One region of the Nonomuraea sp. NPDC050328 genome, then DNA from elsewhere that is predicted to be linked to it. Evidence: predicted binding sites of a transcription regulator. Region 1 holds the regulator's gene; each other region holds the start of a gene.
The links. Region 1 encodes LexA, which represses DNA repair genes until DNA is damaged. Its sites were predicted from a motif close to TCGAACANNTGTTCGA; they were not measured.
Positions count from the first base shown of each region.

Region 1 (7,283 bases):
CACCTGGCGTTCCTGTCGGAGCGGACCTTCGACCCGGTGTACGACTCGCACGTGTTCGACCTGTCGTTCCCGCAGAGCTGCAAGCCGTACCTCGTGCCGTTGAAGGCGACCACGCCCTCGCCCTTCGCGCCCTCGCTGGAGGGGCGCGGGTTCAACGGCGAAGACGCCGACAAGTCCGAGAAATCAGGAGATGCGGCCCCGGTCACCGAGGTGGACGTCGAGGGCCTGTCCGCCCGTGTCGTCGCCGTGCCCGTCCCCGCCGGCACCTACAGCAACCTGCGCAGCGCCAAGGACGCCCTGCTCTGGCTCCGCCACCCGCTGCCCAGCCAGCTCGGCGACGGCACCGACCGCCCCGAGCCGGTGCTGGAGCGCTACGACCTCGCCAAGCGCGCCAAGAGCGAGATCGGCAAGGAGATCCGAGCTTTCGAGGTCAGCGGCGACGGCTCCCGGCTGGTCCTGAACGGCAAGTCCGGCCTGCAGACCCGCTCGTCCGGCGACGGCGACGAGGTCGTTCCCATCGACCTCGACCGCGTCAACGTCACCATCGAACCGGTCGCCGAGTGGCGCCAGGCCTACCGCGAGGCCGGCCGGCTCATGCGCGACCACTTCTGGCGCGAGGACATGAACGGCGTCGACTGGGCCGCCGTCCTCGACCGCTACGAGCCGCTCGTCGAACGGATCGGCGCCTACAGCGAGCTGATCGACCTGCTGTGGGAGGTCCAGGGCGAGCTCGCCACCTCCCACGCCTACGCCCGGCCCAACGCCGTCGGCGTCGACCCGCGCCGCCGCCAGGGCCTGCTCGGCGCCGACCTCGCCCGCGACGAGGACGGCACCTGGCGGGTGGCCCGCATCCTGCCCGGCGAGTCCTCCGACCACAAGGCGCGCTCGCCGCTCCTGGAGCCCGGCGTGGCCGTCCGCGAGGGCGACGCCATCGTCGCCGTGGCCGGCCGTCCCGTCGACCCCGTCCGCGGCCCCCTCGCCCTCCTGTCCGGTACGGCGGAGCATCCGGTCGAGCTGACCATCCGCCCGGCCTCCGGCGGCGAGACCCGGCGGGTCGTCGTCACGCCCGTCGCCGACGAGACCGCCCTGCGCTACCACGCCTGGGTGGAGGGTCGCCGCGCCCGCGTCCACGAGCTGTCCGGCGGGCGGCTCGGCTACCTGCACGTGCCGGACATGGTCTCCTCCGGCTGGGCGCAGTTCCACCGCGACCTCCGGACCGAGATGGCCCGCGAGGGCCTCGTCGTCGACCTCCGCGAGAACGGGGGCGGGCACACCTCCGAGCTCGTCCTGGAGAAGCTGTCCCGCCGGGTCACCGGCTGGGTCCGCTCACGCGGCTACGAGCCCATGCGCTACCCCGTCGACTCGCCGCGCGGCGCCATCGTGGCCATCGCCGACGAGTTCGCCGGCTCGGACGGTGACATCGTCAGCTCCGGCATCAAGGCCCGCAAGCTCGGCCCGCTCATCGGCACCCGCACCTGGGGCGGCGTCATCGGCATCGACTCGCGCTACTCCCTGGTGGACGGCACCGTCGTCACCCAGCCCCGGTACTCCCACTGGCTGGAAGGACAGGAGTGGGGGGTGGAGAACTACGGCGTCGACCCGGACCTCGAGGTCGTCACCACCCCGCAGGACCGCGCCGCCGGGCGTGACCCGCAGCTGGACAAGGCGATCGAGCTCGCCCTCGCCGCCCTCACCGACACCCCCGCCGCCACCGCCCCGCCCCTGCCCCCGCTGACCTGACCCCGGAGACGAGAGGAAGGGGCACGGGCACCCGCCCTGCCCCTTCCCGGGTCCTGAGCCCGGCTTGGGGAGCCGCCGCGCCCAGTTCATCCATCCGGTTCGCCGGCCGGAGGCCTTGGGCTCCTGAGCGGACGCGGCCCGTTCTCTAGAACTCCACGGACGAGATCCGCCCGACCAGTTCCTCCAGCACGGGCAACGAGGTGGCGAAGTTGAGCCGCGCGAAGTTCTCCCCGCCGGGCCCGAACTGCTCACCCCCGCTGAGCAGGACCCCCGCCTCCCGCTCCAGCCGCTCGGCCGCCCCCGGCCGCCCGAAGTCGAGCCACGCCAGGTAGGTGGCCTCAGGCACCCGATACCCGACCCCGGCCGGCAACCGCTCGGCCAGCATCCGCCGGTTCCGGTCGAGCAGACCGAGGATCTCGGCCAGCCAGGGCTCCCCGTGCCGCCAGGCCGCGACCGTCGCCTCCACCCCGAACAGGTTCGCCTCGCCGTACAGGAACTTCGGCGCCGACCACACGGCCTTCCGCGTGGCCTCGTGCCCGAAGTGCGCCACCGCGCACCGGACCCCGCCCAGGTTGAACGCCTTGGACGCCGAGGTCAGCGTGATCGTCCGCTCCGGGAGCAGCGTGGCGAACGGGATGTGCCGGTGCGGCTCGTACACCAGGTCGGCGTGGATCTCGTCGGAGATGACCACCAGGTCGTGCCGCTCCGCCGCCTCGGCCAACTCGGTCAGCTCGGCCCGCGTGAACGCCCGTCCGGTCGGGTTGTGCGGGTTGACCAGCAGCAGCACCTTGGCCCGTGCCAGATCCGGTACCTCGAACCGCCACCCGTCCCCGTCCGTGTCCACTTGTGCGGCGATCGGCAGGATGGGGCGGTTCATCTCGGTCAGCGACGCCACGAACGCGTTGTAGGTCGGCGTGTGCACCGCCACCGGATCGCCGGGCTCGGTGATCGTGTGCAGGATGACCTGGAGGGCCTGGTTGAGGTCGCTGAACGCCCTGACCCGGTCCGGGCCCGAGGGCCGCCAGCCGTACTTGCCCTCCGACCGCTCGGCGAACGCCTCGATGAGCGGTGCCGGGGCGTACTGCTCGTCCCAGGTCGGATACCCCAGGTCGGTGACGATCCGCCGTTCCAGGGCCTCCCGGATCACCGGGGCCACCGGGAAGTCCATGTCCGCCACCCAGGCGGGAATCACCCCCGGGCCCGCTTTGGACCACTTAACCCCGTCGCGTAGCGCTTTGAGGTCTTCCGCCCGGAAAGTGTCGTTCACCCTTTCAGTCTAGATCACCCCCTCTTTTCGCCCCAGCCCCGCTTCCTGGCACCGCCTTGGCGGGGCTCGGGGGCTGCTTTGCGGTGAAGAGGTCCGCCTGTACGGGAGCGTGGGCGCGCCTGAACCGGGGCCCGGCCGGCCCGAGCAAGTGGCCGACCATCCAACCCGGCCGGCCCACCGAAGTGACGAGAAGCCCCAGGGCACCGGACGCCTCAGCAGAAGCGGCGGCCAGGCTCAAGGCGCGGCGGCTCAAGCAGCGGGGGCATGAGGCGGCAAGGAACAGGCCAGGGGGCGGGTCTTAGGGGTCGGCAAGTAGCGGGGCACTCAGGGGGCTCAGAAGGTACCGAGGCGCTCACCGGGTGAGGCTCAGGAGGAGAAGGCGAAACGACTGAGGAACCAGGTGGGGGCCGGTCGGCCGCCCGTGTGCGGACGGGGGCCGACCGGTCGGAGGGGGTTTCAGAGGCGGCGAAGCACCGCCACGACCTTGCCCAGGACGCTGGCCTCATCGCCGGGGATCGGGTCGTAGTTGGGGTTGTGCGGGACGAGCCAGACATGCCCGTCCTTGCGCTTGAACGTCTTGACGGTCGCCTCACCGTCGATCATCGCGGCCACGATGTCGCCACTCTCGGCCACCGGCTGCTGCCGTACGACCACCCAGTCGCCGTCGGCGATCGCCGCCTCGATCATCGAGTCACCGCTGACCTGGAGCAGGAAGAGCGTGCCCTCGCCCACGAGCTGCTTGGGCAGGGCGAACACGTCCTCCACGCTCTCCTCGGCCAGGATCGGCCCACCGGCGGCGATCCGGCCGACCAGCGGCACGTACGCCGCCGTCGGGCGGCTCACCGGCGACTCGACCTCGTCGCCGTCCGGATCTACCCACAGCACCGGCTCACCCGGCAGCCGGACCTCCAACGCGCGCGGCCGGTGCGGATCGCGCCGCAGGTAGCCCTTTCGCTGCAAGGCCGTCAGCTGGTGCGACACGCTCGACGTGCTGGTCAGCTGGACCGCCTCGCCGATCTCGCGCATGGAGGGCGGGTACCCGCGCTGCTGCACCGAGTCGCGGATCACCTCCAGGATCTTGCGTTGCCTGGGCGTCAGACCCAGTGAGTCACGCCTGCGCAACGCGAGGTCGCTGACACCGTTGGAGTCATCGTGCTCGCTCATGCCCTGTTCCTCCTCACCGGCAGACCTTCCGGTCCGTGGTTCGTGTGTCGCACACAGCGACGATATCGCCGTTGAAGATCATCCTCAAACAATTGTTCGAGTGTTCCTCGAAAATGTCGGGTCCCTGTGGTAGACCATCGTACGGGAGTTCGATCGACATCGTGTTCGATACGCCGATCTTTGTTCGGCCATTTTCGGTCGTGACGGGGCGGGAGGCCATTCATGCGGACGACCACAATCGCAGAGACCACCGACAATCTCACCTTGATCGCCGACGCCACCCGGGAGCCCCGTCATTCGAACACGCCCCCGCCGCGTCCCCGCCGCCCGGGCACCCCACCCCTCCGCCTCGTCCCGGCGCCCCGCTCGGACACGGGTACGGCGGAGCCTTCCGGTCCCGGGGTTCCGCGCTCCGCGGGAGTCGGTGGGGGAGGGGCGCCGGGGTCGGAGGGTGGCGTACTCGCTCGGGAAGGCCGCCCTGCACGCCGTCCAGCGAGCGGGCTCTGGGGGCGGCCGGGGAGCGGCGACGGCACGGCGCACTCGAGGAGCAGCGCGGGCGGGGGTGAGACGCTCGGTGTCGGTGTCGGTGTCGGTGTCGGTGTCGGTGGGCCAGGTGACCCTCCTGGAGCGGCCGAGGGTGATGGGCCGGCCTCGGAAGTGGCTGCCGAGGCCGTACGTCTGGCGAGCGTCACCGACCTCCAGGCGTTCCGGCAGGTAACTGGGCGGGCCGAGGCTGCGGGATCGTCGGAAGGACGGCGGCCGGCTGAGCAGGTGGCACGCGTGGGGGGCGAGGGGCGTCCGGAATGGGACAGGCCAAGAGTGTTTCCGGCTCGGGGTGGAACGGGAATCCGTCCCGTGGCCGGGGGTAGTACTACGGGGACGAGACGGCGGAGCTCGGGGGAGCGGCCGAAAGGGGGCGTAGTGGTGGCGGTGAAAGGCAACGGCACCCGGACGACACCGTCCGGCACGGGACGCAAGGGCCGGACCAAGGGCCAGACACGGCGACGGGGCGCAGGCCGTGACGCGGCCCCCAGCGTGCCCCACCCTCGCGTGGGCAGCATCGTCCAGGGCGGCCTGTCCGACGACGGCACCGGCGGCGGCACCGGCACTGGCAGCGGTGGCGGTGGCGGTGGCCGTGCCGGGACCGGCCGCGTTGGGACTGGCCGTGCCGGGACAGGCCGTGTTGGAACTGGCCGTGCTGGGGCTGGCGGTGCGGGCGGTACTGGGGTCGGCGCTCGCCGGGCACGTAGGGCTCGCACGTCGTTCCGTCTCACCCGCCGGGGCCGCATCGTGGTGGCCGCGTTGATCGTCCTACTGGCTGTAGCGGGTTACTGGCTGGGCACCCTAGCAAGCTGACGCTCGGTCACTGTCACTCCACTCAAGCTGACGCTCGGCCGCTGCCACCTCCCTCAAGGTGACGCTCGGCCGCCGTCACTTCATTCAATGGGCGCCGCCTACAACCGGCGCCCATTCGTCGTCTCCGACCGCAGGACCTCGGGCTTGGCGGGAGGGCGGGCGCAGAATCCAGGGTCGGGCCGCGGCCGGGTTGGCAGCGTCCCACATGGGCCCGGAGGGGAATCAAGGCGCGGGGCCCCGACGGGGTGGGCGGGATAGGGGCGGCGGGGAGAGCGAGACCCGGGGCCGGCCCGACGGGGGGGCGAGGCGGGGAAGCACGGCAAGCCCAGGGAAAGCGGCTGAGGCGTGGGGCGGGGCGTCAGCCAAGGCGGCCTGAGGCGTGGGGCGGGGAGTCCGCCAAGGCGGGCTGTGGCGTGGCGCGGGGAAGTCGGTCAAGGCGGGCTGAGGTATGGCGCGGCGAAGTCGGGGCCAGGTGGGCTGAAGAGGAGAGTCCGACCGGCTGGGGACCAGGGCTGAGAGGGCGGCGGAGGGCGGGAATTCCCTGGTAGCCAGGAGTGTTTCCGCAGGTCGGGAGCCCCTATACCAGACCCGCCCACCCCCCGGAACCCGGCAGAATCCCATCCTCGGAACACCCGCACCACGCCCCCCACCGGCGACACGCCGACTGATCAGCCACTTCGCTGGGAAGCCGCCCGGCAAGTTGCGATCACGGCCCGGCAGTTCTACGGTTGGACCACAACATCTAGTACTTACACCGATGTAGTTCACCACAAATTGTGTTTCCGTGACCCTGCTTTGGCGACCCTTGAAGGTCGGGAAACGCGTGTGTCAAGGAGGCGTGGCGTGCACTGTCCGTTCTGTCGCCACCCGGACACCAGGGTGATCGACAGTCGCTCCACGGACGACGGGGCCGCCATCCGGCGACGCAGAACCTGTCCGGAGTGCGGGCGGCGGTTCACCACGCAGGAGACGGTCCTGCTGATGGTGAGCAAGAGAAGTGGCGTGACCGAACCGTTCTCGCGGGACAAGGTGGTCGCGGGCGTGCGGCGGGCGTGCCAGGGCAGGCCGGTGGGCGAGGACTCGCTGGCGCAGCTCGGGCAGCAGGTCGAGGAGGCCATCCGGGCGAAGGGCGTGGCCGAGATCCCGTCCAACGAGGTGGGCCTGGCGATCCTCGGCCCGCTGCGGGAGCTGGACGAGGTGGCGTATTTGCGGTTCGCGTCGGTCTACCGGGGTTTCGAGAGCCTGGCGGACTTTGAAGCGGAGATCGAACAGTTGAAGGCGGAGAAGGGGGACAAGCAATGACGGAGACGGTGTCATCGCGCAAGCGCAGCAAGGGCCTGAAGATGAAGAGGATCTTCACCAAGCCGGGCGTGCACCCGTATGACGAGATCACCTGGGAGCGCCGGGACGTCGTGATGACGAACTGGCGCGACGGCTCGATCAACTTCGAGCAGCGTGGTGTGGAGTTCCCCGACTTCTGGTCGGTCAACGCGGCCAACATCGTGACGACCAAGTACTTCCGGGGCGCGGTCGGCACCCCGCAGCGTGAGTGGTCGCTCAAGCAGCTCGTGGACCGCGTGGTCGGCATGTACACCCGGACCGGTGTCGAGAACGGCTACTTCGCCTCCGACGAGGACGCCGAGATCTTCGACCACGAGCTGAAGCACGCGCTGGTCCACCAGATCTTCGCCTACAACTCGCCCGTGTGGTTCAACGTCGGCACCAAGTCGCCACAGCAGGTCAGCGCCTGTTTCAT
Region 1 is NZ_JBITIW010000008.1:332,400-339,682, reverse strand. Features, by position in the region: gene ACIBG7_RS29100 (PDZ domain-containing protein) at 1-1,740, shown strand, start outside; gene ACIBG7_RS29095 (MalY/PatB family protein) at 1,886-2,908, opposite strand; gene lexA (transcriptional repressor LexA) at 3,464-4,171, opposite strand; gene nrdR (transcriptional regulator NrdR) at 6,371-6,829, shown strand; gene ACIBG7_RS29080 (vitamin B12-dependent ribonucleotide reductase) at 6,826-7,283, shown strand, end outside.

Region 2 (7,283 bases), on a different contig from region 1:
ATCGGACAGGCCGCTGCCGTTCACCCGGTTGCGGAGGATGTTGACCGCCTGGTCGAGAGCCTCCTGCGAGGGTGCCTTGCCATCGAGCGTGACGGGCGAGAGCGTCACCGTCGTTCCGCCGGCCAGGTCAAGGGCGAGCTTGGGCGTCCACGCCTTTTGCAGCGCCATCGCCCCAGCCATGGCGAGAATGAGCGCCAGGAGAAGCAGGAGCGTACGTCCTGGCTTGCTCTGGCGACTGGTCGGTCGGGCCACTGGTCGTCTGTTCTTTCAGGTAGGGGTTTGAGCAGAGCCTAGTCAGGACTTGGGGGTGGTGGAGTCCTGGCCGCCGTCGACGGTTCCCTTGGCGGGAACGTCGGCGTCGTCCGTGACCTGGTCGTCGGTGTGGTCGGTGACCACCGGCTCGTCACCCGGGGTGACCACGCGCCCGATCGCCGCCTTCACCCAGCGGGTCTCGACACCCGGCGCGACCTCGATGATCACATCCTCGTGGTCGATCGCCACGATCGTGCCGAACAGGCCGGTCGTGGTCATCACGCGAGTGCCCGGGGTGAGCGAGTTCTGCATCTTGACGGCTTCCTGCTGCCGCTTCTTCTGCGGGCGGATGAGCAGGAACCAGAACGCCACCACCATCAGGACCAACATCAGGATGGTGGACAAGCCACTGCCTTGCATGGGGCACCTTCCATCTTTCGTACAAGATGTTTACACCGGCCTTGGGCCGGAAATTCCGCTTGTCGCGCTGCTAGCACACCGCTCAGCCCGCCAGCCTACACAGCCAGCCAAGCCACGGAGTGTAGGCGGTTGTCGTGAAACGCGGCAACGAACCAGCGTTCCGGCGCGCGGGGAAGTTCCCAATTCGCAACGTTGGTACCGATCTGTGACGCGGGCTCCGATGCGGCTCGGCCCCAGCCGGGGCTCCGGGTCCGCCGGCTCCGGGGCTCTGTGACCTCCGTTGACCTGGCTTTGCCGTGATCAGCCCGATCCCTCGACGGCGGCCAGGGCCTCCTCCAGGGTGAACGCCCGGGCGTAGAGGGCCTTGCCGACGATGGCGCCCTCGATCGGCAGGGCGGCCAGGGCGCGCAGGTCGTCCAGGGAGGCCACGCCGCCGGAGGCGATCACCGGCCTGGCGGTGCGGGCGCAGACCTCGCGGAGCAGGGCGAGGTTGGGGCCGCGCAGGGTGCCGTCCTTGGTGACGTCGGTGACGACGTAGCGGGAGCAGCCGGCCGCCTCCAGGAAGGCCAGAGCCTCCCACAGGTCACCGCCCTCACGGGAGGCGCCTCGGGGAGCGAGGGTGGTGCCGCGGACGTCGAGGCCGGCGGCCACGCGGTCGCCGTGCTCGGCGACGACCTCGCGGCACCACGCGCGGTCCTCCAGGGCCGCGGTGGAGAGGGTGACGCGGGCGCAGCCGGTGGCCAGGGCGGCCTTCAGCGAGGCGTCGTCGTGGACGCCGCCGGACAGGTCGACCGGCACGTCCAGGCGGGCGGTCACCTCGGCGAGGAGGTCGTGGTCGGAACCGCGGCCGAAGGCGGCGTCCAGGTCGGCCAGGTGGACCCACCGGGCTCCAGCGGCCTGCCAGGCGAGGGCGGCGTCCAAGGGGCTGCCGTGGACGGTCTCGGTGCCCGCCTCGCCCCGCACCAGGCGCACGGCCCGACCGGCGGCCACGTCCACGGCGGGCAGGAGCAGCAGCGTCATGGAACAGCACCCTATCGACCGGGGCCGGCTCCCGGCCGAGGCCGTTTCAAAGGGGGCGAAAGCGGCCATCCTCTCCCGATGAGCCGCGAATCCCTTCAGCCCTTCGACCGCGTCGATCTCTTCCGGCAGGAGGTCGAGGCCTTCACGGCCGCGGCCCGGCGGGCGCTGCCGGACGCGCCGCAGGTGCCGAGCTGCCCGGACTGGTCGGTCGCCGACCTGGTGCTGCACCTGGCCGGTGTGCACCGGACCGTCGCCAGGCTGATCGAGCAGCGGATGGACGCCCTGCCCGACCCGTCGACCATGGCCGGCCAGCTTCCCCGGGACATGGCCGGGTGGCCGGATCCGGCGAAGGCGCCCAGCTACGGGCCGATGCCGGAGTCGTTGCTCGAGTGGTTCGGCGAGGGGGCGCGGCGGTTGGCGGAGGTGTTCCGCACGACCGACCCGGCGACCGAGGTGTGGACGTACGGGGCCGACCGGACGGTGGCCTTCTGGGTGCGGGTGCAGACGATCGAGGTGGCGCTGCATCGGTGGGACGCCGAGCTGGCGGTCGGGACGCCCGGGGCGATCGACCCGGCGCTGGCGGCGGACGCGGTGGCGCAGACGTTCGAGGTGATGGTGCCCTTCCGGCGGGCCATGACCCAGGCCCCGCCCGGCGCGGGCGAGACCTACCGCTTCCGCCGCACCGACGGGCCGGAGAGCTGGACGGTCCGGTTCGACGGCCCCGACCTCCACGTGCACGGGACGAGCCCGGACGCCGGTGAGGGTGTCGATGTGGAGCTTGCCGGTACGGCGGAGCAGCTCATGCTGTACCTGTGGCACCGCACCCCGGCCGACACCCTCGCGGTGACGGGTGACCGTACCGTCCTGGAGCGGTACTTCACCCTCGCGCCCCCCGTCTGACGGCGGGCGGGTCAGTCGGCGAAGGCGGCCCCGAACGCGTCGGCGGGCGGCTCCATGCCCAGGTGCAGCCACGCGGCCGCGGTGGCGACCCGCCCGCGCGGGGTGCGCGCGACGAGTCCCTGCCGGACCAGGAAGGGCTCGGCGACCACCTCGACCGTCTCGGGCTCCTCCCCCACGGCGACCGCGAGGGTGGACAGCCCCACCGGCCCGCCGCCGAACTTGCGCAACAACGCCGACAGCACCGCCCGGTCGAGCCGGTCGAGACCTTCGGCGTCGACCTCGTACAGGTTGAGCGCGGCCGCGGCCAGATCCCGGGTGATCACCCCGTCCGCCCGGACCTCGGCGAAGTCACGCACCCGGCGCAGCAGCCGGTTGGCGATCCGGGGCGTGCCGCGCGAGCGGCGGGCGATCTCATGGCCGCCGTCGTCCGGCAGCTCGACGCCCATCAGCCGCGACGAGCGCCTGAGCACCTGCTCCAGCTCCGGCACCTCGTAGAACTCCATGTGCGCGGTGAAGCCGAACCGGTCACGCAGCGGCGCGGGCAGCAGCCCGGCCCGCGTGGTCGCGCCGACGAGGGTGAAGGGCGCGATGTCGAGCGGGATGGCGGTCGCGCCGGGGCCCTTGCCGACGACGATGTCCACCCGGAAGTCCTCCATCGCCAGGTAGAGCATCTCCTCGGCGGGCCGGGCCATCCGGTGGATCTCGTCGATGAACAGGACCTCGCCCTCGCCGAGCGTGGACAGGATCGCGGCCAGGTCGCCGGCGCGCTCCAGGGCGGGGCCGCTGGTGATGCGCAGCGGCGTGCCGAGCTCGGCGGCGATGATCATGGCCAGCGTGGTCTTGCCCAGACCGGGCGAGCCGCTCATCAGGACGTGGTCGGGCGCCTTGCCGCGGCGCAGCGCGCCCTCCAGCACCAGGGAGAGCTGCTCGCGCACCCGCTGCTGGCCGATGAACTCCGCCAGCCGCTTGGGCCGCAGCGCCGCCTCGATCTGCAGTTCGTTGTCGTCGGCGGCGGAGGAGACGAGGTCGCGTTCGAAGCTCATCGCACGCTCAACGCCCTCAGCGCGGCCTTGAGCATCGCGCCGACCTGCGGCTCGCGGCCCTCGGCCAGCTCGATCTCGGCCATCGGCTCGACGACGGCCAAGGCCTCGTCGGCGTCCTTGCCCGAGTAGCCCAGCCCGACCAGGCCGGAGTGCACCTGCTCGCGCCAGGTCACGCGGCGCGGCGCGCCGGCGATGGCGGCGTTGACCGCCTCCTCGGGCGTGCCGAGCCGGTTCTTCAGCTCGACGATGATCCGCTGGGCGCCCTTCTGCCCGATGCCCGGGACCTGCGTCAGCGCCTTGACGTCGGCCGCCGACACCGCCACGCGCAGGGCGTTGGGGGTGTGCACGGCCAGCATGGCCAGGGCCAGCTTGGGCCCCACGCCGCTGGCGGTCTGGAGCATCTCGAACACGACCCGCTCGTCCTCGTCGGCGAAGCCGAACAGGGTCAGCGACTCCTCGCGCACCACCAGCGAGGTGGCGAGCCTGGCCTGCTCCCCCACCCGCAGCGTGGCCAGCGTGCCCGGCGTGCAGTGGACCAGGACGCCCACCCCGCCGACCTCGATCACGGCTCCGTCCGGACCGGCCGCGGTCACCGTGCCCCGCACCGATGCGATCACACCACTCGCCCCCTCGTCGCCCGCGCGACCGCCTCGGCCAGCCGCTGCTGGTTGCCGCCGCGCCACACGTGGCAGATCGCCAGCGCCAGCGCGTCGGCGGCGTCCGCCGGTTTCGGCATCTCCTTGAGCCGCAGCACGCGGGTGACCATGGTGCCGACCTGTGCCTTGTCGGCCGAGCCGTGCCCGCTGATCGCGGCTTTGACCTCGGAGGGGGTGTAAAGCGAGACCGGCAGCCCGCGCCGCGCGGCGCACAGCACAGCGATGCCGGAGGCCTGGGCGGTCGCGATGACCGACTGCGTGTTGTGCTGGCTGAAGACGCGCTCGACCGCCACCATGTCGGGGGCGATCTGGTCGAGCCAGCGTTCGAGGCCCTGTTCCAGGGCGACGAGCCGGTCGGGCAGCGGGTCGTCCGCCGGAGTGCGGATCACCCCCACGTCGACCAGCGACAGCGGACCGCCCACGCGTCCCTCGACCGCTCCGACGCCGCATCGCGTCAGCCCAGGATCCACACCCAGCACCCGCACCCGCGCACACCCCTCCATCCGCCGAACACTTGTTCGGCGGGAGCCAGCCTAACGGCCGGAGACGTTCCGCGCACGCACACCGGCCCGTTCAGACCGGGCTTCCGGGAAGGGGAGCACGGGCTGCCGGGGCGTGCGGCGGCGCCCTATACGCTCACCGGCATGAACGGCATCACCCTGCGTGAGCTGCTGGCTTTCGACGAGGCCGACGTCCTGCGCCTGGTGCTCGCGCCGGCCGGTGAGGACGTGCGGTTCGACGGCGTGGTCATCGGCGACGAGGGTCCGGCCCGTTCCTGCACCGGGCGGGTCGTGCTGGCGATCGGGCTGCCGGTCCAGGAGGCGGCGCGGCGCGACGCGGCGGCGGTGGTGGTGCGGGCGGACGGGTTCGACGAGGAGACGCTGCACACCGCCGACCAGTACGGCCTGGCCTTGCTCGCCAGGGCCGAGTGGGCGGACTGGGACGACGTGGCGACGCTGCTGCGCTCGGCGCTGGCCTACGCGGGAGCCGGCCGGGGCGACCGGATGGCGGACGCGACCGAGAGCGGCGGGCTGGCCGCGCTGGCGTCGGTGGTGGCGGAGTTCACCGGCGGCTCGATCACCATCGAGGACACCCGGTTCCGGGTCCTGGCGCACTCGGCGACCGGGCCCGAGGCCGACGAGATGCGCCGTTCCACCATCCTGGGCGGGCGGGTGCCCGACTGGCGGGTCGAGGAGCTGCGGCGCAGCGGGCTGCTGCGCGCGTTGTGGTCGTCGGACGAGGTCATCCACCGGCCGGCCGACGGGGACACGCCCGAGCGACTGATCATCGCGATCCGCAGCGGGCGGGAGATGCTCGGCTCGATCTGGGCCGCGGCCGACGGGCGGGCGCTCAGTCCGAACGCGGCGAGCGCGCTCAGCCGGGCGGCCGAGGTGGCCGTGCCGTACCTGCTGCAGCACCGGCTGCGGGAGAGCGGCGCGCGGCGGCGGGAGGAGCACGCGCTGCGCGGGCTGCTGAGCGGGGAGGGCGATCTGAGCACGCACGCGTGGTCGCTCGGGCTGGCTCCCGAGCTGCGGTGCGCGGTGGTGGTGGCCGAGCTCGACGGCTCGCCGGGCGCGGCCGGTGAGCGGGTGCTGGGGACTCTGGCGCTGCAGGCGGCCTCCTACCGGGGGGCGGCGCGGGTGCTGCGGGAGGCGGGGCGGGTGACCGTGCTGCTGCCGGTGGGCGACGGGGAGGAGTACGGGGCGGCGGGCCTGGCGCGGGAGCTGGACGGGCTGGCCGCGGCGACGCCCGGGGCGGGGCCGGTGTGGGTGGGCGCGGGCGGCGTGGTGCCCTCGCCCCTGCGGGCCGCCGCCTCGCGGGAGGAGGCCGCGCTGGTCGTCCGGGTCCTGCGCGAACGCGGCGGCCTGCCGGAGAAGGGCGGCCCCGCGTCAGGAGCGGCCCCGGTGCGGCGGTGGGCGCAAGCCGCGGAAGTGGCGCCGGCGATCGACGTGCTGCGCATCCTGGACGCGGCCCGGCCCGCCTGGGAGCGGGGCAACGGGCCGGTGCACGAGCTGATCCGCGCCGACCTGGCCGCGGGCGGCGAGCTGGTCCGGTCGATCGCCGTCTACCTGGAGGAGGCCGGCGACGTCGCGGCGGCGGCCAGGCGGCTGGTCCTGCACCCCAACACCCTGCGCTACCGCCTGCGCCGCGCCCGCGAACGGTTCGCGGTGGACCTGGACGATCCGGACATCCGCCTGCTCATGACCCTGGCCGTCCGCTTGGTGGACGCCTCTTGGCCGACCGGCCAAAGCTGATCTCCCGCTTTGGCTCGGCGGCTAAAGATTTCCGGATACGGCAGGCCTCAGGCTCGTCCTTACGGTCCCCCGAAATCCAGGAGTCTTGACGTGTTGAACAGCAGGGTCGCCGAGGTCGTCCGCCACGCCGTGGACACCGGCGCGCTGGGCGCGGAGCAGCCCGTGGCCGGTTTCGTCGACGTCGAGGGGGTGCGCTCGTCGGTCGCCGCGCTGCACGCCGCCTTCGGTCCCGGCGTGCTGCACACCTTCGCCGCCAAGGCCGCCTCGCTGGTGCCGGTGCTGCGCCTGCTGGCCACCGAGGGCATGGGTTGCGAGGTGGCCAGCCCGGGCGAGCTGCGCATCGCGCTCGACGCCGGCTTCGACCCCGCCAAGATCGTGTTCGACTCCCCCGCCAAGACCCGGCAGGAACTGGCCCAGGCGCTGGAGCTGGGCATCGCGGTCAACGCCGACAACCTGACCGAGCTGCGCCGCATCGACGGCCTGCGCCGCGACGACTGCGCCTCGGTCGTGGGCCTGCGGGTCAACCCGCAGGTCGGCACCGGGTCGATCGGCGCGATGAGCACTGCCACCGCCACCTCCAAGTTCGGCGTCGCGCTGCGCGACCCGGGCGCCCGCGAGGCGGTCGTCGAGGCCTTCGTGCGCCGGCCCTGGCTGACCCGGCTGCACGCGCACGTCGGCTCGCAGGGCTGCCCGCTGGAGCTGATCGCCGCGGGCATCGCCGAGACCTACCTGCTGGC
Region 2 is NZ_JBITIW010000005.1:49,937-57,219, forward strand. Features, by position in the region: gene secD (protein translocase subunit SecD) at 1-168, opposite strand, end outside; gene yajC (preprotein translocase subunit YajC) at 295-672, opposite strand; gene priA (bifunctional 1-(5-phosphoribosyl)-5-((5-phosphoribosylamino)methylideneamino)imidazole-4-carboxamide isomerase/phosphoribosylanthranilate isomerase PriA) at 973-1,692, opposite strand; gene ACIBG7_RS19860 (maleylpyruvate isomerase family mycothiol-dependent enzyme) at 1,771-2,592, shown strand; gene ruvB (Holliday junction branch migration DNA helicase RuvB) at 2,604-3,635, opposite strand; gene ruvA (Holliday junction branch migration protein RuvA) at 3,632-4,252, opposite strand; gene ruvC (crossover junction endodeoxyribonuclease RuvC) at 4,249-4,776, opposite strand; gene ACIBG7_RS19880 (PucR family transcriptional regulator) at 4,936-6,546, shown strand; gene ACIBG7_RS19885 (diaminopimelate decarboxylase) at 6,637-7,283, shown strand, end outside.
Region 2: the regulator LexA is predicted to act here: its motif matches at 4,798-4,813, upstream of ruvC (crossover junction endodeoxyribonuclease RuvC).

Region 3 (7,283 bases), on a different contig from region 1:
GCAACGGCAACCTGCTGGCCTTCTTCGACTTCCCCGGCCTCGACCTCGGCCCCTACCAGGAGGTGCTCGGCGGCCTGCACCACATCGCGATCTCCGTCGACCCGGCCACCTGGGAACGGCTGCGCGGCAAGCTGGAGATGGCCGGCGTGCCGCACCAGATCGAGAGCGGCGCCTCCATCTACTTCAGGGACCCCGACGGCGCCCGGCTGGAGCTGCTCGCCGACCATCTCGGTGAGATGTACGGCTCGCGCGTGCTGTGATCAGCGGCGCGAAGCGCGCCTGGAGCGATCGACGCCCGCCCGCGGCTCCCGCCGGAGACCCGCGTGCCGCTCGGAGCGCTCCGCCTTCTCCTTCTGTACGGCCTGCCGCATCAGAAGGTCGAGGTGGCGGCGCCTGGCCCGGCCGGTCCGGTTCTTGGCCGACTTCGGGGGCGATGGCTGCGACTTCTTGGGGGATTTCGCCATGGCCCGGTCCTACCCACTCCGGCGGTGGTTCGATACTTGGCTGATGCGCCTGACTGAGTTTTGGAGACGGATGCGGGCCCACTTCGGCGACGCCTACGCCGAGTCGTGGGCACGCGACTACGTGCTGGCGCCGCTCGGCGGCCGGACCGTCGAGCAGGCGCTGGCCGACGGCATCGGCGCCAAGGAGATCTGGCGCGCGGTCTGCCAGGTGGAGAACGTCTCCAGCCGGCTCACCTAGTCGTCGGGCTCCTGGGCCAGCACCGTCTTGATCGCCGTGGCGGTGCCGCCCAGATCCTCCGCGCTGCCCTGCCCGCCCGGCGACCACAGGAAGAGCCACCCGCGCTGCGTGGGCGTGGCGAAGATCAGCGTCTGGCGGCCCGTGCTCGGGTGCCAGGCCCACAGCACCGGATCGTGGCCGCCGACCATGCGGCCGACCAGGCCGTGATCGGGGAGCAGTTCGGCCAGCGCCTGGAGATGGCCGCGCCGTTCCTCGGTGTAGGTGCTCGCCACACCTTTCAGGATCTCCCCAGGTCACGGCCATGGCAACAGGGCGGGAGCATTGTGGGGGAATGTCTAGTCCCGGTGTCGGGCCAGCTCCCGCACGATCTTCCGGAAGCGAAGGTGCGCCCGGACGGTGATCGCCGCCGAGGCTCCGATGAACAGCGCTCCGGCCGCGATCGCCACGGCCAGCCCGGTGCCGCGGTCCGCGGCCACGGTGACCGTCACCGCCGTCGTCGCCAGCGAGGCCGCCAGCGCCAGCCAGCCCGCGACCAGCCCGTCCAGCGCGAACAGCGGCCGCGGCCCGAGCACCGACCAGGCCCCGAACGCCGTCCAACCGGCGCAGATCAAGGCCAGCAGCGCGAACACCAGCCGGGTGCGGTCCGGCAGCGGCCCGGGCTCGGTCGCCCACAGCGTGACCAGGAACGTCCCGCCCACCAGCCCGCCGAGCAGCGCCACCGTCCCGCGCAGCCGCCGCCACGGGCTCGACTCGGCCCGCACCAGCGCGATGATCTCGTCGTCTTTCATGGCTTCTCCTCCAGTTGTCCACGAAGCAGGCCGCGTGCCCGGTGCAGCCGGGATTTGGCCGTTCCCAGCGGAATGCCGCAGATCTCCGCGCAGTCCTCCAGCGACAGGTCCTCCAGGTAGAAGAGGGCGAGGATCTCCCGCTCGCGCGGCGGCAGCGCGGCCAGGCCGTCGAACAGCTCGACCCGGTCGAGAACCGCTTCCGTCCCGTCCGGTACGGCAGGCGGCTCGGCCCCGGCGTCGAGCGAGGCCTCGCCGTACTCCGCCCGCAGCCGGGTCGCCACCGCGCGCCGGGCGATGGTGAACAGCCACGGCGCGAAGCGCGCCGGGTCCTTGAGCCGGGGCAGCCCGCGCACCACCGCCACCCAGACCTCCTGGGTCACGTCGTCGGCGCGCCCGGGGCCGAGCATCCGGCGCACGTAGGTCAGGACCGGCTCGTGCCACGCCCTGACCAGCTCCGTCAGCGCGGCCCGGTCGCCCAGACGGCACCTGAGCACCAGCGATTCGTTGTCCATCCCACTCCCTCGTCGTCCACGCCGGTACAGTCGCGGAGCGGACACGCCAGGTTCGCGTTCGGATGAGATCGAACAGCCGTTCGGCTACTATGAAGCCACCCGGACCGAGGTCCGGCGGAAAATTGTCGGTCGCAGGCCGTAGCTTTCTCACGACTGACCGGACCACGATCCTCCAAGGGGAGATCCCATGGCTATCAACGACCGCGAGAAGGCCCTTGAGACTGCCCTCGCACAGATCGAGCGTCAATTCGGCAAGGGCTCCGTCATGCGCCTCGGCGACGACGCCCGCGCGCCGATCGAGATCATCCCGACCGGCTCGATCGCCCTCGACGTCGCCCTCGGCATCGGCGGGTTCCCGCGCGGCAGGATCGTGGAGGTCTACGGCCCCGAGTCCTCCGGCAAGACGACGGTCGCCCTCCACGCCGTGGCCAACGCCCAGCGCGGGGGCGGCATCGCCGCCTTCATCGACGCCGAGCACGCGCTCGACCCCGAATACGCCAAGAAGCTCGGTGTCGACACCGACGCCCTCCTGGTCTCCCAGCCCGACACCGGTGAGCAGGCCCTCGAGATCGCCGACATGCTGATCCGCTCCGGCGCGGTCGACCTGATCGTCATCGACTCGGTCGCGGCCCTGGTGCCCAAGGCCGAGATCGAGGGCGAGATGGGCGACAGCCACGTCGGCCTCCAGGCCCGCCTCATGTCCCAGGCGCTGCGCAAGGTCGCCGGTGCGCTCAACAGCACCGCCACCACCGCCATCTTCATCAACCAGCTCCGCGAGAAGATCGGCGTCATGTTCGGCTCGCCCGAGACCACGACCGGTGGCAAGGCGCTGAAGTTCTACGCCTCGGTGCGCCTCGACATCCGCCGCATCGAGACGCTCAAGGACGGCACCGAAGCGGTCGGCAACCGCACCCGCGTCAAGGTCGTCAAGAACAAGATGGCCCCGCCCTTCCGCGTGGCCGACTTCGACATCCTGTACGGCGTGGGCATCTCCCGTGAGGGCGGCCTCATCGACATGGGCGTCGAGCACGGCTTCGTCCGCAAGGCCGGTGCCTGGTACACCTACGAGGGCGACCAGCTCGGCCAGGGCAAGGAGAACGCGCGTAACTTCCTGAAGAACCACCCGGACATCGCCAACGAGATCGAGAAGCGGATCAAGGAGAAGCTCGGTGTCGGCCCGCGGGTCGACGCTCCCGCCGACGCCGCCCCTGCCGCTCCCGCTCCGGCTGCCGCCGCCCCGGCTCCGTCCGGCCGTGGCTCCCGCGCCGCCGCGGCGGCCGCTGCTGCCGCCGCCGCGCCGAAGCCCGGTGACATCTGAGCGCTCGGCGTATGAACGAGCCGAAGAGCCGGCCTGACCCCGGGCGCGCCCGCCGCGCCCGGCCATCGCCGCCTGGCTGGAGCGACTCCGACCCAGCCGACGCCCCACCCTGGCTCTTCGGCGACCCTCCCACACCGAGCGACTCCCTTACCCCCGGCGACCCTCTTGTGCTGGGCGACTCTCTTCCCTCCGGCGAGCTCACCTCGCCGGGCGGCTCTGCCTCGCCAGGCTCTGCCCCTTCCCCAGCTCACCCGCGGGACTGGGGTGCCTGGCCCGACCCCGCCGAACACCCCACCAAGCGCCGCCGCCGCAACCCGTCCTCCCGATCTCAAACCCCGGACCCGACCGACACCTCCTACCCGGCTCAGCCTTCGGGTACGGCTCAGCCCTCGGGTACAGCTCGCCCCTCGGGTACAGCTCAGACGTCGAGCTCGGCTCAGACCCGTGGCGAGGCCCAGCCTCAGGCCCTGGACTCATCGGCAACCTTTGCCTGGCCCACCTCCCCACCTGAGGCCGCGTCTCCACTCGAGGCCGCTTCCTCACCAGTGACCTCGTCGTCGTCCCCGGCTGCGGACGAGGGCTCCTGGTGGGCTCCGGCTGCCCAGGAGGGGCTCGACTCCGGCCAGGACGGGCACCCGTTCTTCAGCCTGGGCTCGGGAGACGACGGCAGCGGCCCGCTCTCCGGTCTGGCGTCCGGGGACGACGGTTCCGAGACCCGTGGTCGTAAGCGCGCGCGCCGCTCCAAGAGCACCGAGTACGGCAAGCGTCCCCGCCGGGCCGACCCTGACACCGATGGCCAGGCCCCCTTCGAACCGGCTCCCTTCGAACCGGCCCCCTTCGAACCGGCCCCCTTCGAACCGGCCCCCTTCGAACAGGCTCCCTTCGAACCGGCCCCCTTCGAACAGGCTCCCTTCGGCGGCCTGTTCAGCAAGCCGACCTCCGACTCCCAACCGACCGAGCCCCGCCACTATGAGGGCAGCGGCCTGTTCAGCGAGCCGACAACCTCGGGGGCTGACCCGACTCCGGCCAGCCACGTTGAGGGCGGCGGCTTGTTCAGGGAGCTGACCCCGGAGCCCGACCCGACTCCGGCCAGCCACGACTGGGGCAGCGGTCTATTCAGCGAGCCGACCCCGGAGCCCGAGCCCACCCCGGCTACCGAGCCCACCCCGCCCAGCCCCGACACCGGCGGTGGGCTGTTCGGCAGCGAGTCTGGCCAGGGGGGCGGGCTGTTTGATGGGGTGCAAGCCGATTCGGGCGGGCGGGGGAGTTCGGGTGGCGGAGGGCTGTTCGAGGGTGAGCCGTTCGGGGCGGCGGGGGGCTCGGGCGGTGGGCTGTTTGATGACGACGGTGGGGAGCGGCGGCGGGCTGGGCGGGGGAAGGGCCGCTACTCGCGGAAGAAGGGGCGCGGGCGCTACGGGGACGGGCCGGATCCGGGTTCGGGGGCGGCGCAAGGGCCGCCGGCGGATCCGGAGTCTGTGGCACGGAACATCGCGCTCCGTCTGCTGGCCATGGCGCCCAAGACGCGGGCGCAGCTCGCGGAGGCCATGCGGAAGCGGGAGGTGCCCGAGGAGGTCGCCAACGTCGTGCTCGACCGGTTCACCGAGTTGGGGTGGATCAACGACGAGGCCTTCGCTGAGGCTTGGGTGGAGTCCCGGCACCATGGGCGGGGGCTGGCCAAGCGGGCTCTGGCGGCCGAACTGCGGCACCGGGGTGTGGACGGGGAGACGGTCAACGAGGCCGTCGAACGGCTGGATCCCGACCAGGAACTGGAGACGGCTCGGCGGCTGGTTGAGCGGAAGCTCGGGTCGACGCGGGGGCTTGAGTCCCAGGTCCGGATTCGGCGGCTGGCGGGGATGCTTGCTCGGAAGGGGTACGCGCCGGGGCTGGCCTATCGGGTGGTTCGGGAGGCGCTGGAGCAGGAAGGCGTCGAGGTCGAGGACGACTTCTCCTAGGACGAGGCCCGCGGCCGGGACGAGGACCGGACGCGGGGCGGGGACCAGGGCCGGCACGGGGCGGGGACCAGGGCCGGCACGGGACGGGGACCAGGGCCGGCACGGGACGGGGACCAGGGCCGGCACGGGACGGGGACCAGTGCCGGCAGGGAGACCACCAATGCCGGGACGGGGACCGGGGCCGGGGCGGAGACCGGGGGTGGGGTGAGGACCAGTGCCGGACGGGACCCGGGGGTGGGGCGAGGGTTGGTTTCGGCTTGGGATGCCCTTCGAGGGCCTGCAGCACGTCGGCCTGTGTGCTCCGGTCCGGCGTCCGTTCTGAGGGCCGCGGCCGTCGGCTGGTGTTGCGCCGGCGCTGCTGTGCGGCCCTCTGTCGGCTTCGGTGCTGTCTCTTGAGCTGCTGCGCCAGCCCCACATCTCTGGCTCGCTGCTTCGGTGGGTTCCTCTGGGAGGGTCCAGCAGGGTGGGGGTTCGGGGCGGTGGCTGCTTGGTGTGGGGAGCTGGCGCAGGCGTGGGGGTGGTCAGGCGAGGTGGCCGAGGGTGAGGGCGGCGATCACGGGGGCCAGGTAGAGCACGGGGTAGACGACGGTCGAGTAGGAGCGGGCGCGGAGCACGGTGACGATGGCGCCGGTGAAGTACAGGATCAGGGCGATCCCGGCCAGGATGCCGATGATCGGCACGAACAAACCGATCAGGAGGCCGATGGAGCCGGCGGCCTTGGCCGCGCCCAGCCAGGGCCACCACGTGCTGGGGACGCCGTAGTCGGTCAGCGGCTTCACGACCCACTCGGCGCGGCGGAGGAGTGAGAAGGCGGAGAAACCCACCCAGAGGGCGGCCAGAACGGTGACGACGGTGGCGGTGGTGGACATCGGGGACGCTCCCTAGCTGGTGCTTTCTTGTGAGCTCCATCCTGGGGAGGCGGGTTGATATGTCCGCGATGTGTGTGCGATGTGCGGCACAGGCACAAGGGGAGCGATCCGGCGGGAAGAGGGGGAGCAGGGCGACGAGGAAGAGGGGGTGTGCCCCAACCGGAGCTCGACCGGGAGGGGGCGGTTGGCTCGGTCGAGTCGTGGGTGAGGGCGGTCAAGGGCAGGGGAAAGGGTGGTCGGGGCCGAAATTGCTTTCCCATGGAGCGGTTTCATCAGGTCAAACGTTGGGAAAAGCCGTCCAGGCAAGGGTTTTGCTCGTTGTGGCCGAGAGATTCGGGCGAATGGGACGGACCGTCGAGTGGGACACGCTTGACAGCCAGTCTTTGCTTGCTCGTTACCACTTCGACGCATAACCTCGACGGCAGTGAGGAGTTACTCCGCGACGCGCGGATTGCCATACCGGTGAACTACGGACGAACGAACGTGATCGATCGAGGCGGGGCGAGGTGTCGGCTCAGGCAGTCGGCGCCTGTTCAGCCTTGGGTGCAGTCCCGTCCTGGTGTCGACGCCGTCCCGGCTGTCCGCGCCGTGCAGGTGACCCCTCCCGTGGCAAGGCAGTAGCTGAGCGAGCGATGCAGGGGCACAGCAGCGCTGTGAGCGTGAGCGCGAGGAGGGCGGAGCGCCGATATGGACGCGGTAGTGGTGCTGACCATGGCGGTACTCCTGCTGGCGTTCGTGACGATCGCGACACTGGTGCTGGTCATCAGGCGTACCGCGACGCCGAAGGTGGTGCGCCCGTCGGCTGAGCAACTGGCCGAGGTGGACGACGAGCTGGCGCTGGCCAGGGCGGAGGCCGGGCAGATCCGGGTCAAGGCCGAGTCGGAGGCCGACGAGATCCTGCGCAGGTCGGAGGCGGCGGCCGAGAGCGCGGCCCGGCTCCGGCAGGAGGTCGAGGAGGAGAGCCGGACGCTCAAGCACGAGCTGAAGGAACTGCGCGCCGACCTCGAACGCCGCGAGAAGCGGCTGGCCGAGCGCGAGGAACGGCTGGACGAGGAGTCCAAGCGGCAGGGCGAACGCGAGCGCAAACTGGCCGAGACCGAGGCGGAGCTGGCCGAGCGGCGCACGGAGTTGTCCCAGGTGGA
Region 3 is NZ_JBITIW010000002.1:249,753-257,035, forward strand. Features, by position in the region: gene ACIBG7_RS07300 (VOC family protein) at 1-260, shown strand, start outside; gene ACIBG7_RS07305 (hypothetical protein) at 261-464, opposite strand; gene ACIBG7_RS07310 (DUF3046 domain-containing protein) at 508-702, shown strand; gene ACIBG7_RS07315 (hypothetical protein) at 699-974, opposite strand; gene ACIBG7_RS07320 (hypothetical protein) at 1,038-1,490, opposite strand; gene ACIBG7_RS07325 (RNA polymerase sigma factor) at 1,487-2,002, opposite strand; gene recA (recombinase RecA) at 2,190-3,320, shown strand; gene recX (recombination regulator RecX) at 3,332-5,272, shown strand; gene ACIBG7_RS07340 (DoxX family protein) at 5,794-6,141, opposite strand; gene rny (ribonuclease Y) at 6,829-7,283, shown strand, end outside.
Region 3: the regulator LexA is predicted to act here: its motif matches at 2,071-2,086, upstream of recA (recombinase RecA).